Regions from separate parts of the Bradyrhizobium sp. Leo114 genome, predicted to be linked through region 1. Evidence: riboswitches for the same ligand, from Rfam matches in the RefSeq annotation. Region 1 holds a riboswitch; each other region holds the start of a gene.
What was found. Region 1 has a riboswitch for cobalamin ahead of ACZIRK_RS23250 (TonB-dependent receptor plug domain-containing protein). Riboswitches for the same ligand answer to the same signal wherever they lie in the genome.

Region 1 (5,690 bases):
ATAGGGATAGTCCCGTGCCGTAGCGGGACCAGCTTCGGCAATCCAGATCAAGCCGGCCGCAGATAAGAGTGCCATCAGGTAGCGCATGAGATCACCTCGCTCATTGAGGATATCTCCATAGTGCCGAAGGAGGACGCGCCTGAAAATACATGATTCCCCGGGGGCGAGCTTGACAAGATTCCCTAGAGCGCGCCGATCACGATCGCGCCACCGAATTCTGAAGCCACGACGCGGGTGTCGAGAACAGGCATTACGGGTCCAGACCTTCCGTAGGATGGGTGGAGTCCCATGCTTTTCAAAGATCTCGATGGCAGCGAAGCTGTCACCAACTCGATCAGCGCAGATTCACGCCCCTCGTGCATCGCGGATTGCCTGGGCGACTTTCGTCGCCTGCGACACCCGTCCGATTCGCGCGCCCGTGACGATCTTTTTTCGGCGCGTGCTCAAGCGCGGCACCATGCCTTCGTTGGCGGTCGATCCGGCGGAGGGATAGGGAATGAAGTCCGCGGCCCGACGCAGCGCGAGAGCCTTTCGAGCCGCTTCGACATTGGCGGTGCGAGCTGCCAAATTGTGAAGACGCCTGAGCTCGCTGTTCACCCGCTTCAGTGCCGCGGCAAAGACCTGCTTGCGTTGTGATGGACGATCGGCAGTTCCGGGGAAGTTCGCGCCGCGAGGCTGGCCTTTCCCGCGCGTCTCTCGCCGCTTTTGTCGGCCGAGCGTTCGCTCCTTGTCGCGCATCTTGCGCAAGCGGGATCGCATGTCCGCAAGATCAGCCGGCTCGACGTCATAGATGGCGGGATGATGCGTGAGGCGGATCGTCTCGTATTCGTCGTGACTGAGGAGGCTGCGTTCGAGTTTGCATGGGACCGACATTTCCTGTTCCTCCGTTGAATCTGTCGATGCTCACATGAACGGTATCATCCAAGTTTAGCGACGCGTGTGGGTGGCATGTGATGCTCGCATAAGGCTGTAGGATTTGCCATCTGCCGTCCCTTCGCCTGTCAGCAACTTTCTGTGTTCGTCATTCAGGTCGCCGCTATCAGCGATCCGCAAAAATGCTGTTGGGTTCTGATCGTTATCGATTTGAGTTTTGCTCCGCCTTGTGCTTCTTTGCACGCGTCATCGGTGCCCTTTGTAGGGTGAAACGGGAACGCGGTGCGGGAATCTTCCCCAATGCCGCGGCTGCCCCCGCAACTGTAAGCGGACTATTTGCGATCCGGATGCCACTGGGCCTGCCAAGCAGGTTTGGGAAGGCGGATCGCGAGACGACCGCAAGCCAGGAGACCGGCCGTTGACGGGTATCAACTCGTTCGACGGTGGGTCGGCGGAAGGGCATTAATGAACTTGCGGCGTTTTCTTGCCGGGTGTGCGGCCGTTGCTGCGTGCGGTCACACTGGCGCCATGGCCCAATCGGGTCCCGAACAGCTTCCTGCTGTTGTCATCAATCCGGAGGTCCGGTCCAAGCCGGCCCCGAGGAATAGGCAAAGGTCTTCAACGACCCATCCTGCGCGCCCGGCGCCCGGTAACGAGGCGCCGGCCGCGACTCCCGAAGTGGTCGTGACTCCCGACCGTACACTGGAGCCGGCGAGCCGGACCGGAAGCTCGGTCAGCGTGGTCACGCACGAAATGCTCGCGACCAGCAATCCGACCTCGCTCGTCGATGCGCTGCGGACCGTGCCGGGACTCGATATCACCGAAAGCGGCGGACCAGGCGCGACGACCAATGTGCGCTTGCGCGGCGCCAATACCGGCCAGGCGCTGGTCATGATCGATGGCATCAGGGTCAACGATCCGACCGCCGCCAGCGGCGACTTCGATTTCGCGATGTTCGCCCCGGGCGCGATCCAGCGGATCGAGGTGCTGAAAGGACCGCAGAGCGCGCTCTACGGATCTGACGCGATCGGCGGCGTCGTCAACATCATCACCAAGAAGGGCACCGGTCCGGCACAACTCGACGTCAGCACCGAGGGCGGAAGCTACGGCACGGCGAGCACCAGCGCAGCGCTGACCGGAACCTCTGGGCCGTGGTCCTACGCGTTCACGGGAAGCGGGCAGCACAGCAACGGCTTTTCACGCTACGGCTATCGCATCCCCGCGCTCGAAGCCAAGTATGGCCCGCTCGAGCGCGATGGCTTCGACCGCGTCGGCGGTTCGGCACGCGTCGGCTACGATTCCGGCGAAGGCGTACGCCTGGAGACGGGCATGCTGGCCTCATTCACGCGGTCCGCCTATGATCAGGCCTCCGGAACGTTCCCGGACACGCCGTCGAGCGCGACGCGCCTGCTCGAACAGGTCTGGGGACGTGCGTCGTTCGACACGTTCGGCGGCATTCTCACCCATAGCGTGAGCGCATTTGAGACGCATATCGACCGCTCGTTCGACGACGTCACCTACAAGATCAACAAGCTGCCGCAGAACACGACATCCATCCTCTCCAATTTCGTCGGCGACAGCACGGGCCTGGAATATCAGGGCAACCTGAAGGTCGGCCCGCTGGGATCGCTCATCGTCGGATCCCGTGTGCAGCATGAAACGGCGAGCACCTCCACCACCAACCTATTGCCGATTCCTGGAGCGTCGACGCCACAGCTCGCAGGCACGCAAGACACCAATTCAGTGTTTGCGCTCTGGCAACTGCCGATCGGCGAGCGGCTCAACATCACGATGGGCGGCCGGGTTGACGACGTCGTCGATGTGGCACGGTTCGAGACATGGCGAACCACCGCGGCTTACACGATCGCCGAGACCGGCACCAAGCTGCATGCGAGCGCCGGGACAGGCGCCAAGGCCCCGACGCTCTATCAGCTCTATGCGCCGACCTATGGCAATTCCGCGCTCAGTCCCGAGGAGAGCTTCGGCTACGATGCCGGCATCGACCAAAGCCTGTTCGGAGGCCGCGTTGTGGTTTCGCTGACAGGCTTCGGCAACAGGTTCAGCAACCTGATCGACTTTGTGACCGATCCGGCGCACCCGCTCGGGCACTACGTCAACGTCTCGCGTGCCGAAACCGACGGACTGGAACTAGGGGTCAACGTCGATATCCTGCCGGGCTACCTGAAATTCAACGCCGCCTATACCTATCTGCAGGCTAAGGATCTCTCGACCGGCCTGACGCTGGCGCGCCGGCCGGAAAACCTGGCGAGATTCTCGTTCCCGATCACACCGATCGAGGGCTGGCTGATCGAGCCACGCGTGCTCGCGGTATCCACGCGCTACAGCGGTTCAAACGAGACGCTACCACTCGCCCCTTACGTCCGCGTCGACCTCTACACCGAATACAAGATCGATGAGACCTGGAAGGTGTACTTGCGCGGCGAGAACATTTTCAATGAGCACTATCAGGAAGTGTACAACTATGGCACGACCGGACCTGCGGCTTACGCCGGGTTCAGTGCCCACTGGTGAAGCGGATGTGATGATGCGCGCGCGGGGTGCGCTATTTGACCGAACCAAGCGCGCTGGCCAGGCGATCGAGACCATCGTCCGACGCAAGGCCAAATCGCAGCCATTCGCGTGCGCCGTTAAAGCTCCGGCACCAGATGTGGCGTCGGGCCAATTCGGTGTGCAACGTCGGGGCATCGGGATGGGAGGCAAGGCGAAAGAGCGTCGTCCCTCGGACGAACTGAAGGCCCGCCGCTGTCAGGACCTGATCCAGCTTGCTCGACTGCCGAGCGAGCTTCGCACGCATCGCATCAGCCCAGGATCGATCCCGCAGAGCGGCCGTGCCCACGCAAAGCGCCGGCCCGGAGACCGACCATGGACCCAGCGCCGCGGAGATACGTTCGACGATGTCGCGTCGGCCGATCACGAAGCCAAGGCGAAGTCCGGCGAGCCCATAGAATTTGCCGAAGGAGCGCAGTACGAGAATGGGGAGATCGGCGCTCATCGCGGCAGCACTGATGCCGGGATCGACATCGGCAAAGGCCTCATCGATAACCAGCCAGCCTCCGCGACGATCGAGCCGTTCGGCAACCTGCCGAAGCGCCCTGCGGTCCGCGATACGTCCATCCGGATTGTTGGGGTTGACGACGACAGCGTGAATGGCGCGGTCAGGCAGCGCGGAGAGATCATTCAATGCAATAATCTCTCGGCCTCCGCTGCTCCACGCAGCCGAATGCTCGCCATAGGTCGGAGTGACGATCGCGACCGCTCCGGGCCCGGCGAGATGCGGAATCCATTGAATGAGGGTCTGCGTGCCGGCGGCGGCTGCGATGCCTGCATCGTCGGGTACGCCGTAAGCTTCGCGTGCGGCGGCGAGGAGGTCCTGTTCGTCGGCCCGCGATGGCAGGCGCGTCCACGCACTGCCTGGAAGGGAATCCGGAATCGTCCACGGCCAGGGATTGATTCCGGTCGACAGGTCGAGCCAGTCCGCAGGCTCGCCGCCGTGGTGCGCAATAGCTTCCGTCAGATCACCGCCGTGCTTCATAATCGCTTCATGCCATCAATCGCGCTCCTGCGCGAGACCCTTGTTGGCCTAACGCGGCCGGCGATCGGCGCAACGTTCTTGTTACTCGCAGCACTGTTCGGAGCACATGCAGCCCATGCAGCCGATCTGCCACGCATCGCTTCCATCAATGTGTGCACGGACCAACTGCTGCTGGCGCTGGCCGATCCGGGCCAAATTCTCGGCCTCAGTCCCTATTCGCGTGACCCCGCCCGCTCCTGGAACGCGGAAAAGGCCGCAGCCTACCCTCGATTATCGGGCGAAGCAGAAGATGTGCTGGTCCTGCAACCGGACGCCGTGGTCGCCGGCAAGTTCACCAAGCGTGCAACACGGGAGTTGCTGAAGGACAAGGGCGTCCGCGTGATCGAATTCGACGCTGCGCGTTCGCTGGAGGACGTGAAGAGCCAGATCCGGCAAATGGGCGAACTCCTGCATCAGACCGATCGCGCCGCATCCGAAATACGGCGGCTCGATACCGCAATCCAGCACGCGACGGAGGCGGTATCGCGGCGATCCTATCGCGTGCTGGCTGTGTCGCGGCGCGGCTGGGTCTCGGGTGGCGGCGGCTTGATCAATTCCATGCTGGCCACGATCGGCCTCAAGAACGCGGCGAGTGATCTCGGCTACAAGCTTGGAGGCTTTGCGTCGCTGGAGGCGATCGTGAAACTGCGGCCCGATCTGCTCCTTGTATCTGACGGCGGCGACTTCGCGGAAGACGAAGGCGAGGCATTCCTGCTGCATCCTGCATTGGAGCGCTTCTATCCATCGTCGAAACGCCTGGTGATCCCCGAGAAACTGACGGTCTGTGGCGGGCCGATGCTTTCGGAGGCGCTGGGACGCCTCGTCTCCGAACTAAGCCGCGTGGCGCGATGACATGCTGGCGGGAAGCGAGACGATCCTGATCGTTGTGCTGGCGATCGCATTCGACGCGCTTATTGGCGATCCGGATTTGCTGTGGCGGCGTCTCCCTCATCCGGTGACGCTGATGGGCTCGGCGATCCACCAACTCGATCGCGCGCTGAACCGCGAGCAATGGTCGGCCACACAGCGCAGGGCCGCGGGATGCCTGACCACGGGCCTGCTGGTCGCGATCTGCGGCGGCCTTGGCCTGCTGCTGGAAGCCACGCTCGGGTGGACGCTGCTCGGGCAAGCAGCCCAAGGGCTTGTGGCCTCCATCCTGATCGCGCAGCGGAGCCTCTATCAACATGTCAACAGGGTCGCCTCCGGCTTCACCGGCGGCGGACTT
Region 2 (5,690 bases), on a different contig from region 1:
ATCTCAGTCCGTCATCACCCAGTTTCCCGCATAGCTCCCTATGACGAGGTCGCCGAAGGGCCAATACCGGAAGTAGCCAGCCTAATCGATCACCCGGTCGATGCGGGCGCTGAACGTCGGCGAAAATTCGAGCGATCCGCTCCGTCAATCTTCCGCGCGCCAGGTGACTACCTATTCAAATGCCGCGATTGCAAGCACAACGGCGGCAAGGATCGGACCTGCATCGGCGACAAGCGGGCGATCATGTGCGCTGACTGCGCCTACGCACTGCCCAATGATCACGAACCTAGAAATATCGCCACGGACAAGCACCCGCAATCTGTGCGTTAGGAACTTTGTTCAATCTCAAGATCCTTCTAATATTTGCACTGCCGCAGGCAGGACAGAAGTACCAAGACTCACTTGCGATTACCCTCCGACCCGGACTGGGATTGCTACCGCACATCGTTCGATGACATTGAAAACCGTCACAAGCATCATAACCGATGAATGCAACTTCAGGGGCGGGATAACCTGAACAATACACTTTCGTTCCAGTCCAGCATTTGTCACCGTCCCCTTTTGAATCACTCCTCACGTATGTCATTCCCAGATCGGTGCAGTCTGCTGGCGACCCAAAGCGAAATGGGGCTGTCCCGATCCAGATTCCCTGGCTCCGCAAATGCATCCCTGGTTAGCAAGATAGCGCTTACTGCGAAGACTATCCTGAATAGGATCATAGAAGAGCCTCCCTATCTGTGACAGATGTGGAGGGGGATATCTGACCCACCGCAGAAGATATTTGAGCAACCAGAGACGCCTGTAAAGAAAGATCCGTATGTCGCACGACTCACCAGTGGTCAATCGCGCTCATTGCTTTCCTTTTGCTTCATGATTTCGCGGAGAGACTTCGGCCGCGGAGGTGACCTGTAGCGGCCCTCCCACGAGGCCGCGATCACGCCCTCGAAGGGAGCTTCCCCCGAGTGCAACTCGGCATTCCGCTATCGGTTGTGACTAGTTTAGCGTTCGCCGCGCCAGGCCCTGCCACCGAAATGCCCATGCCGATCCTCGACGAGACAACGCAGCCTGATCCGGCAGGGATGGAGGAGGTGCTAAATCGAAATGACCATCATACGCTGGATGCGAAGGACCATCACGGGTCGATGTCGCATTTGGGTCAAACTGAAGAAGAACGTGCGGTGATGGCCGAACAATTCGCAGGCGCATATTTGCTGAAGTAGAAATCCCGGCTTGGTCGGGGTGGGGTACCTGGCATTGCCGGCTACAAGGCGATCAACGCACTGGACTCTATGATCGGCCATCATACGCCGCGACACGAAGCTCTTGGTTGGGCTGCGGCGCGCGCATCGATGATGTGGCAAACTTCATTCCAGCTCGCCTGACCGCTGTTCTCTTCGTGCTGCGCGCCCCGGTCTTCGCAGGGTGGTCATGCATGATGCGCGATGCGAACCGGCGCCGCTCGATTAATGCCGGCTGGCTCGAAGCCGCCATAGCTGGAGCGCTCGGCGAGCGGCTCAGCGGTCCGCGAGCGTATCACGAGACCATCGCGGCGGGAACTCGAGGCGCTCGCGAGGGCTGAGCTCGCGATCGTGGTCAACCCGAACGATCCCGACGGAAAGCATCATGATCAGAGTGAACTTCTTTCGATCCTGCCGCGTGTCGGCCGTCTAGTGATCGACGAAAGCTTTACCGAGCTAGCCCTGGCTTATCACCTGCGCCCGATCAGTCCCTCTTCGCCGTCCTTGGTCGCCCTGATCTTTCGCGGACCATCTCCTTTTTCGCCATTTTGATGGCGTGGCGGGCGTCGGTGGAGCCCTCGGGCGCGACGATGTCCCCGTCCTCGGCGGCATCTGGTTCGGACATCATCCGGCGTGGTCCCTTTGGCTTGACAAGTTGCGGCCCAGAGCAAATGGTCGGCCCGCGTTGGTGCCTGTTCTGCGACAGGCGAAGAGGGAATGCGATAGGGCTCGAGCCAAACGGCTTGGCCTGAAAAGCAGCCGCCCCCGCGACCGTGACCGGAGAGATGCCCGAAGCCACTGATCCCCTGGGGATCGGGAAGGCGGGGATCGAAGGGAAAGACCCTGCTCCGCAAGCCGGGAGACCTGCCAGCGCAACGTTGAGACCGGCGGACGGGGTGTTCCGCGACGGGGAAAGCGAAGCCTCCTCAAGGACGGTTCGTGCACCTCATCGCTTCCCGCCGTCAATTCAGGAAGGGGCGATGATCGTCACTCTTCACGTTTGCATCACATGCCGCCCGGGCCAGACGCTCGGGGAAGGCGAGATTACGCCCGGTGCGCGCCTGCATGCCGCTATTCTCGACGCGGGCGTGCCTGACGGCGTCGTCGTTCCCGTCGAATGCCTGTCCGCCTGTAACCAGGGCTGCTCGGTCGCGCTCAGCGCGCCGGGACGGTGGTCCTATGTCTACGGTCGCTTGTCCGATGGCAACGCGCACGACGTGATTGCCGGCGCGTCAGCTTACGCGGCGGCACCCGATGGCATCGTGCCATGGCGCAGCCGGCCGGAGATCTTCCGCAAACAATCGCTCGCTCGCATTCCACCTATCGCCGCCCTGCCAGAAGCCGCGGAATGAACACGCTCGCAAAAGTCCCTGTCACGGTCGTCACTGGCTTGGCATCACTCTGGAAGACGCGCCGAAATTCGATCGCGGCTGCGCCGCGCGAGGCGTCATGAGTACGGTCGCTATCAAGGGCTGGTGCCCTGGCGCGTTGCGGCCGATGCAGTCAGGCGACGGGCTCGTGGTCCGCGTGCGCCCCTATGGCGGAAGGCTCGATGCGGCACAGGCGGCAGGGCTGGCTGATCTGGCAGAGTGTTACGGCAACGGCTTGATCGACTTGACCAGCCGGGCCAACTTCCAGATCAGAGGCGTGAGTGATCAGGGACACTTGTCTCTGCTCGACGGTCTCGCCCAATTGAAGCTGCTTGACCATGATCCGGAGGCCGAGTCGCATCGCAACATCCTGGTGACACCGTTCTGGGGCATAGGCGATGACACGCGTTCGCTCGCAGCCGAACTGGAGCAGGCCCTTGCCGGCAGTGGGCTAGCTCTTCCGACCAAATTTGGCTTCGCTGTCGATGACGGCAAGGAACGGGTGCTTGCTGGCGCATCCGCGGACATTCGGATCGAGCGTGGCCGCGCGGGCGGCCTTTTGGTGCGCGCCGATGGCGCTGAGTTTGGTCGCTCCGTTACGCGCGGCGACGCTGTGAGCGTTGCAGTCGCGCTTGCCGAATGGTTCATTACCTCAGGCGGCACCAGCGGCAGGCGAGGGCGCATGGCCGCCCACATCATGGCCGGCGCGAGATTGCCGGATGCACTGCTCGGTAGGACCGAGCCCGCACCGACGATCGCTGTGCCTCGTCCCGGTCTTTGTCCGCTGGGTGCGATGGTCGGCGTCGCATTCGGGCAACTGCCCCATTCGGCGCTTCGGCTTATTGCCGCAGATGCGCAAGGGTTGCGTATGACACCGTGGCGGATGATTCTTGCTGAGGGAGCACGCACGATGCCGCGCGGTGCGGACCTCATCACCGAGGCCGATGACCCAGCGCTTCGCGTCATCGCTTGCAGCGGCGCGCCGCGCTGCCGCGAGGCTCTTGCCGATACCCGCACGCTGGCTGCCGCGCTTGCGCCGCACATCGCCGCGGACGCGCGCCTCCACGTTTCGGGCTGCGCCAAGGGCTGCGCGCATTCCGGGGCGACCGCGATCACGCTGGTTGCGACCAGCGCCGGATTCGATCTCATCCGCGACGGCTCGCCGCGCGCCGCGCCAGTTATGCGTGGCTTGAGCCACGGCGTCATCATCGAAAATCCCTCCATGCTGGCGGGAGGACGCTGATGCCGCACATTTATGAAACCGACGGTGCAGCGATCTATCGACAGTCCTTTGCCACCATCCGCGCCGAGGCGGACTTGACGCGCTTCACGCCCGATGAAGAACAGGTGGTCGTGCGCATGATCCATGCCGCCGGCATGGTAGGGCTCGAGGCCCATATCCGTTTCACGCCCGGCATGGTGGCGGCGGCGCGGGATGCGCTGCAGGCCGGCGCGCCCGTACTTTGCGACACGCGTATGGTGTCCGAGGGGATTACACGCGCGCGGTTGCCGGCGGTCAATGCCATCGTCTGCACGCTCGGCGACCCCGCCGTTCACGTACTGGCACAATCCATGCGCGATACCCGTTCGGCCGCGGCACTGGAACTGTGGCGACCGCACCTCGATGGCGCCCTTGTCGCGATCGGCAACGCGCCCACCGCGCTGTTTCACCTCCTCAACATGCTGGAGGATCGCGATTGCCCGAGGCCGGCTGCAATCATTGGCTGTCCGGTCGGCTTCGTCGGCGCGGCTGAATCCAAGGCCGCGCTGATGGCCGATCCGCCGGCGCCCGCCCTGACAATTGAAGGACGCCTCGGCGGCTCGGCGATCACCGTCGCCGCCGTGAACGCGCTCGCGAGCCGGAGCGAATAGCGATGGGGCGCATCATTTGCTGCGGCCTCGGGCCAGGCAATCCGGACTTGATGAGCGTGCGCGCGGACCGCGAGGTGCGCGCAGCCAGGCACGTCGCCTATTTCCGCAAGAAAGGGCGTCCCGGTCAGGCCCGCCGCATTGTCGAAGGCATGCTGGCCGCCAATGTCTCCGAATATCCGATGGAATATCCGGTCACCACCGAGCTCTCCTTCGACAGTCCGGATTACCTTCGCGTGCTCGCCGGCTTCTATGAAGAATGGGCGGAGCGTCTGGCGCGGCTTGCGCTCGCGGTCGATGTCGTCGTGCTCTGCGAAGGCGATCCCTACTTCTATGGCTCCTTCATGCATTTGCACGCGGGCCTGCGAGGCCGCGTCGAGATCGAGGTGATCGCGGGCATTCCGGGCATGGCCGGCTGCTGGAATGTGGTCGGTCAGCCGATTGCGTTGGGCGATGACGTGACGACCGTCTTGATGGGCACAATGGCGGAGGATGAACTCGAACGGCGGATGCGCAATTCGGACGCGCTCGTCGTCATGAAGACCGGGCGCAACCTCCAAAAGGTGCGCCGTGCGCTCGCCTCCGCCGGTCGTCTCAATGATGCCTGGCTGGTCGAGCGCGGCACCATGCCGGGCGAGCGTGTCGCGCGGCTGGTCGATGTCGAGGAAACCGATTGCCCCTATTTTGCAATCGTGCTCGTGCATGGAACGGGATGGCGCGCGGACAACATCGCATGACGGGATCGCTGACGATCGCGGGACTTGGGCCGGGCGATGAGGCGCTGGTCACGCCGGAGGTGACGGCCGCGCTAGCTACCGCGACCGACATTCTGGGCTATGCGCCCTATGTCGCGCGCGTAGCGCCGCGCGAAGGGCTCACGTTCCATCCGTCGGACAATCGCATGGAGTTGCAACGCGCAGCCCACGCTTTGCGGCTGGCATCAGAGGGACGCAACGTGGTGCTGGTATCCTCTGGCGATTCCGGCATCTTTGCGATGGCTTCTGCCGTGTTCGAAGCGCTCGAAGAGACGCCGCAATACCAGGGGCTTCCGATCCGGGTGCTCCCTGGCGTGACCGCAATGCTGGCGGCGGCCGCGCGCGCCGGCGCGCCGCTCGGACACGATTTCTGTGCCATTAATCTCTCCGACAATCTGAAATCGTGGGCGGTGATCGAGAAACGGCTGCGGCTTGCGGCCGAAGCTGATTTTGCCATC
Region 3 (5,690 bases), on a different contig from region 1:
CGCGGCCGAATAGACACCCATTTGGACCGAGGTCGGCATGCGGCCTTGACGCTTTTGGAAACGTTCCGCCCAGGCGCGGGTTTCCGGCGTGCGATCCCAATAGTAGCCGTCGGAAACGATCAGCCCTTGCGCCTCTTTCAGACCCACGGCGTGAGCGTCGGTGAGGTAGAACAGTCCGGTCGCCAATCTCTGGCTTTGCGTGATTCCGAACTCGTTTGCCTGTTTGACAGAGTTGATGGTGTCGGAACCGGCGTTCAACAGGGCGACCACATCGGCCTTCGAAGCTTGCGCCTGCAATAGAAAGGACGAGAAGTCCGCCGTGTTCAGCGGCGTCTTGACGGATCCCACCACGGTGCCGCCGCTGGCTTTGATCGCCGCCGTCAGGTCTGCTGAAAGCGCCTCGCCCCAGGCATAATCCACCGGAAGGAAGAACCAGGACTTCCCCCCGCTTTCGGTAACTGCGCGGCCCATGGCGTTGGCGAGTGCGTAGCTGTCGTAGACCCACATAAATCCGTACGGCGAGCACGCCTCGGCGGTGAACTTTGAAGTGCCGCCCCCGGCGGCGATCAGAATTCCGGACTTGTTTCTGACGATGTCCTGAATAGCGAGCAGGATTCCGGAGTTCGGAACGTCGAGGATAAGGTCGACTTGCTCGACGTCGAGCCATTTGCGGGCAATGGATGTCGCTACGTCGACCTTTTGCAGGTGATCGGCCGAGATCAATTTCACCGGTTTGCCGAGCACGCTTCCGCCGAAATCTTCGATCGCCATCTGCGCTGCTACGACCGAACCTTTTCCCGAGCCGTCGGCGTAGGGTCCGCTCTGATCGTTGAGCACCCCTATGGTGATGCCGTTTGGCCCTGCATTTGCGGGCGGCGCCGCCAGCACTGCAACAAGAACCGCAATCGAAGCCGTCCAAAATTTCCAGTTCACAATTTCCTCCCATCCTAACAGCTCTGTTGTTTTTGCTCGAAGCTGTCGTGCGTTCCTGCCCCAAGTGGCGACAGAACGACTGTCTCCAGCCTAAGGCCGGTCACGGCACTGAAACCTGCGACCGGATGGCGACAGATACCCCAATAATTTATATAGTACAAGTTTATTGTGATATTTGGCGTTGCGGGACGTCTGGCTGGGACCTAGATTGTCGGTTAAGGAGGTGGCGGATTCACAGGGATGGTCGGTTTGGTGAAGCAGCAGAATTCCTCTCACGCCTCTAAGGCGCAGTCAGAAGTCCCAGCCGATCTTCGCAAAAAGACTCTGAAGGCGTTTTTGCTGCATTTCTTCGCCAACGTGATTCTTGCCGCAGACGCCGAAGCCGCACTGGAGCCCTACGGTCTCACCCGCCTGCACAATCGTGTGTTGGTTCTGACCGCGATGAATCCGGGAGCGACGGTCAGTGATCTCTTGCGTGCGATGCGTGTGTCGCACCAGAATTTGAATCCGACCATGCGGCAACTCGTCAAGGACGGCCTGCTGATCGCGAAGATTGGCGAAGAGGACCGAAGGCAGAAACGACTCTACCCTACGGCCAAAGGCCGCAAACTTGTTCAGACAGTGCTCCGCCGGCAATTCGCGCGCCTGGAGGCCGCTTTGGCCGATTGCGGCCCTGATGCGACGAATGCGTTCCTCGCCGTGCACGAGAAGCTTGTAGACAAGGACGATCTGAGATGGGCAGAGCGGCTTGCGGAAGATCCCTCTGGACTCGCAGATGTTTGATACCAAGGACGGCTTGGCCGGCCGGCCCGACGTGGCTTCTCCGCTCCGTCCAGAGCCTGCAATGAGAGGATTGACTTCGGCTCAGACAACCTCCTAGATCACGACTGACGGTTCCCCTTACGGGGATCAAAAGGGAACGCGGTGCGGGGACTTCTCCTCTATGCCGCGGCTGCCCCCGCAACTGTGAGCGGCGAATCTTTCGTCATGCGCCACTGGGAGCCTCGGTCCTGGGAAGGCGACGAAGGGTTGGGACCCGCAAGCCAGGAGACCTGCCGTCAGCCGTGGTCACACGCAAAAATGTCGGTCGGGGAGTACAGACATTGTTTTCGTCCGGCGTGCCATAGGCACGTTCGAGCGAGACCTCGTTTGCGGTGACGTGCCACTGACGTCATACCGAGGTCTGCTCGTGCTCTCTATCGTTCCTATCGTAAGGCAGCGTGATGCTGCGCGGCTCGCTTTCAGATACTTCCTGCCGGTTCTCCTGCTCGAATCTTCTTCGGCAAAGGCCCAGCAGCCTGAGACGTCCCATGTCTTGCCTCCGGTGAGCGTTATCCAGCCGCAAAAGCCTGCGGCAAAGCGTCTCAATCATCAGCGTTCAACTTCCGCAGCGCGACCTGCGCAATCTCAGTCGAGCCGGAGCCCGGCGGCGCGAAGCACCACGCCCTCCGCAACATCCGACAGGCCATCTCCGACGCTAAACCTGAACAAGCTGAACGCGAGTGGCAGCCGCCTCAACCTCACTCCGCTGCAGACGCCCGCCAGCGTCGAAACGATTACGTCGCAGACCATCGCAGAACGCGGCCAGCATAATGTCACGGACGCGGTCACCCAGAACGCAGTGGGCTTTACCGCGAGCCCGGCGCCCGGCAATGGCGGCCTCTCGTTCAGCACGCGCGGCTTCACCGGAAGCAATTCGGTGATGACGCTGTACGATGGCACTCGCCTCTATGTTGGCGCAGGAACCGTGACCTTTCCATTCGATACGTGGTCGGCGGATCGCATCGAGGTCATGCGCGGGCCAGCCTCCGTTCTGTACGGGGAAGGCGCAATTGGTGGGATCATCAATGTGATCCCCAAGAAACCGGTCACGACGCCCTACAACGATGCCGAGATATCGCTCGACACCAATACGACGCGACGCATTGCGGTGGATAGCGGCGGCCCGATCAATCCGAACGTATCCTATCGCGTCAATGCCATCGGCAACATCTCGAACGGCTGGGTTGATCGCGACGAGACGTCGAATGTTGCGGTCTCCGCCGCGGTGCGGGTCCAGGCCGCCGAAAACCTCGCTTTCACACTCTCGAACGACTACAGCAATCGAAGCCCCTCGCGCTATTTCGGCACACCGCTGATCAACGGCGGGATCGACGACACGTTGCGGTTCAAGAACTACAACGTGCTCGACAGCGCGATCCGCTATCAGGATAACTGGAGCCAGTTCAAGACCGAGTGGGACGTGACGGAAGGAGTCAAGGTCCAGAACACACTCTACTATCTGACCAGCCGTCGGCATTGGCGTGATGTCGAGAACTATAGTTGGAATCCTGCAACACGGTTGATCGACCGAACCAGCTACATCGAGATATTCCACGACCAGGCTCAGGTCGGTAACCGGATGGACGCAACGTTTCGTGGTCATCTGCTGGGCTTCGCCAACGAGTTCGTTGCGGGCTTCGACGTCAACCGGATCGATTTTACCCACACCAACAATTCGCCCTATGGCGGCGCATCTTCGGTTGATCCCTATGCCGGCGACATGGGGTCTTTTGCGACCTCCACGACGCGAACCACGCCCGGCTACAATGCGATCGTCAATCAATATGCGTTGTTTGCCGAGGACCGGCTGTCGCTGACCGATCAGTTGTCCGTTGTAAGCGGTATCAGGTTCGACCGGCCGGATGTCGACCGCACCGATTACAGGACACCAACGAATAATTTCGATATCTCGCTGTCGGGCACGAGCTGGCGAACCGGCGTGGTCTACACGCCCGTCTCGAACCTCGCCTTTTACGGACAGTATGCGACAGCCGTCGATCCCGTCACCAATCTCATCTCGCTGTCGGCCACGCAGAAAACCTTCCAGCTTGCCACGGGCAAGCAAACCGAGGTTGGGGTCAAGCAATCATTCTGGGGCGGCCGTGGTGAATGGACGCTGGCAGGTTACGAAATCGTCAAGAACAACCTGCTGGTCCCGGATCCCAACAATCCCGCCGGCCTGGCGCTGCAAGTCGGCCAGCAATCGTCGCGCGGGATCGAAGCATCGATCGGCCTGGCACTGAATGATGGTTGGCGCGTCGATGCCAATCTCGCGGTGCTGCGGGCCCGGTACGACAACTTCAGCCAGGTGGTGGGCGGCAAACTCGTCAGCTACGCCGGCAACGTTCCGACGAATGTGCCGCAGCAGGTATCGAACGTGTGGCTGACCTGGGACTTCGCGCCGAACTGGTCCGTCTACGGCGGCGTGCAGATCGTAGGGCAAACATTCTCCGATAACGCCAATACCCAGCTTCGCCCCGCCTACACCGTGGTCAACGGCGGACTGCGCTGGAAGCCTGACGGGCAAACCACGGTGGCGCTTCGCCTCTACAATCTCTTCGACACTGTCTACGCCACGTCCGCCCCTTCCGGGCAATGGCTGCTCGGCATGCCGCGCACGGCAGAAGTGTCCGTCAACGTGAAGTTCTGATCATGCGCCGCGCGTTGATCCGGAAAGGACGGCGGTGGCTTTACATCACCCATCGCTGGATCGGCATCGCGACCTGCCTGCTGTTTGCGATGTGGTTCGTCTCGGGCATCGTCATGATGTACGTGGCGTTCCCGCAGTTGACCGATCGCGAGCGCTGGGCGGCGCTGCCACCGATCGCCTGGGACCGCGTGCTCGTGGCGCCCGATCGGGCCATGGCCATCGCCGGTGTTGCGAACTATCCGCGCGATCTTCGCCTCGTCATGCTGAACGATATCCCCGTCTATCGGCTGCTGGACTGGAATGGCGCACGCAAGACCATATCGGCAACGGACGGTCATTCGATCGAGGACATCACGACCGAGCAGGCGCTGGCGATCGCCCGCCATCATCCGAATGCCGTGCATCCAAGGCTGATTGGCACAATCGAACGCGATCAATGGAGTGTCACGGCGCGCTATGATCCCTTGCGGCCGCTCCTCCTGGTGTCGCTCGGAGATGAAGCCGGAACCGAGCTCTATGTCTCGGCGAAGACCGGTGAACTGGCGCTCGACACCACGCGACGTGAGCGGATCTGGAATTGGCTAGGCTCGATCCCACACTGGATCTATCCCACGGTCCTCCGCCAGGATGGCGCAACTTGGCGGCAAGCGGTGCTCTGGATATCAGGCATCTGCCTCGTGGTGGCGGTTACCGGTTTCTGGATCGGCATTCTACGGCTGCGATTGCGCCAGCGTTATGCCCGGGGCAGCATCACGCCTTATCGGGGATGGATGGCCTGGCATCACATCGCCGGATTGATCGGCGGCATCTTCGTCCTGACATGGACATTCAGCGGTTGGCTGTCGCTTAATCCGAGCGAGTATTTTGCAGGCCGAGGCCCGAGCCGGGAGATGGCGGTCCGATATGCTGGGCATGATGCGCCGCGGATTGTCGCAGCCTTCCAATCGATGCCTCCGCTCGGAGCGGTCGAAGCTCGCTTTGTCTGGCTCGGCGGCCATCCGCTGATGGTGCTCACCGACCGCGACGGCGATCAGACTGTTGCCGATCCGGCAAGCGGCGCCACGAAGGTGCTTTCCGACGACGAGATTTTCTCAGCGGCGAATAGCTTGTTGCCAAACGCCGCGATGACCGCGCGCCTCCGCCTCCAGCAGTTCGATGATTATTGGTATTCGCATCACAATGAGCGGCTTCTGCCGGTGTTGCGCGTGGGCTTCGACGACGCGGCTGAGAGCTGGTTCTACATTGATCCGCGCAATGGCGATATTCTCGGCCGCGTCGACAACAG

Region 2: it holds a riboswitch for cobalamin, as region 1 does, so the genes downstream of both, ACZIRK_RS42780 (DUF1636 family protein) here and ACZIRK_RS23250 (TonB-dependent receptor plug domain-containing protein) in region 1, are expected to answer to the same signal.
Region 3: it holds a riboswitch for cobalamin, as region 1 does, so the genes downstream of both, ACZIRK_RS22810 (TonB-dependent receptor) here and ACZIRK_RS23250 (TonB-dependent receptor plug domain-containing protein) in region 1, are expected to answer to the same signal.

Annotation. Positions count from the first base shown of each region.
Region 1 is NZ_JBUYEN020000019.1:62,291-67,980, forward strand. Features, by position in the region: gene ACZIRK_RS23240 (DUF3551 domain-containing protein) at 1-87, opposite strand, end outside; gene ACZIRK_RS23245 (hypothetical protein) at 346-873, opposite strand; cobalamin riboswitch at 1,107-1,307, shown strand; gene ACZIRK_RS23250 (TonB-dependent receptor plug domain-containing protein) at 1,558-3,405, shown strand; gene cobD (threonine-phosphate decarboxylase CobD) at 3,437-4,426, opposite strand; gene ACZIRK_RS23260 (ABC transporter substrate-binding protein) at 4,436-5,317, shown strand; gene cbiB (adenosylcobinamide-phosphate synthase CbiB) at 5,319-5,690, shown strand, end outside.
Region 2 is NZ_JBUYEN020000087.1:10,974-16,663, reverse strand. Features, by position in the region: gene ACZIRK_RS42795 (hypothetical protein) at 1,038-1,220, shown strand; partial or broken gene ACZIRK_RS42790 (CobD/CbiB family cobalamin biosynthesis protein) at 1,242-1,537, shown strand; gene ACZIRK_RS42785 (hypothetical protein) at 1,590-1,790, shown strand; cobalamin riboswitch at 1,908-2,124, shown strand; gene ACZIRK_RS42780 (DUF1636 family protein) at 2,219-2,590, shown strand; gene cobG (precorrin-3B synthase) at 2,688-3,851, shown strand; gene ACZIRK_RS42770 (precorrin-8X methylmutase) at 3,851-4,480, shown strand; gene ACZIRK_RS42765 (precorrin-2 C(20)-methyltransferase) at 4,483-5,214, shown strand; gene cobJ (precorrin-3B C(17)-methyltransferase) at 5,211-5,690, shown strand, end outside.
Region 3 is NZ_JBUYEN020000018.1:122,333-128,022, forward strand. Features, by position in the region: partial or broken gene ACZIRK_RS22800 (ABC transporter substrate-binding protein) at 1-933, opposite strand, end outside; gene ACZIRK_RS22805 (MarR family winged helix-turn-helix transcriptional regulator) at 1,174-1,716, shown strand; cobalamin riboswitch at 1,808-2,007, shown strand; gene ACZIRK_RS22810 (TonB-dependent receptor) at 2,132-4,405, shown strand; gene ACZIRK_RS22815 (PepSY domain-containing protein) at 4,408-5,690, shown strand, end outside.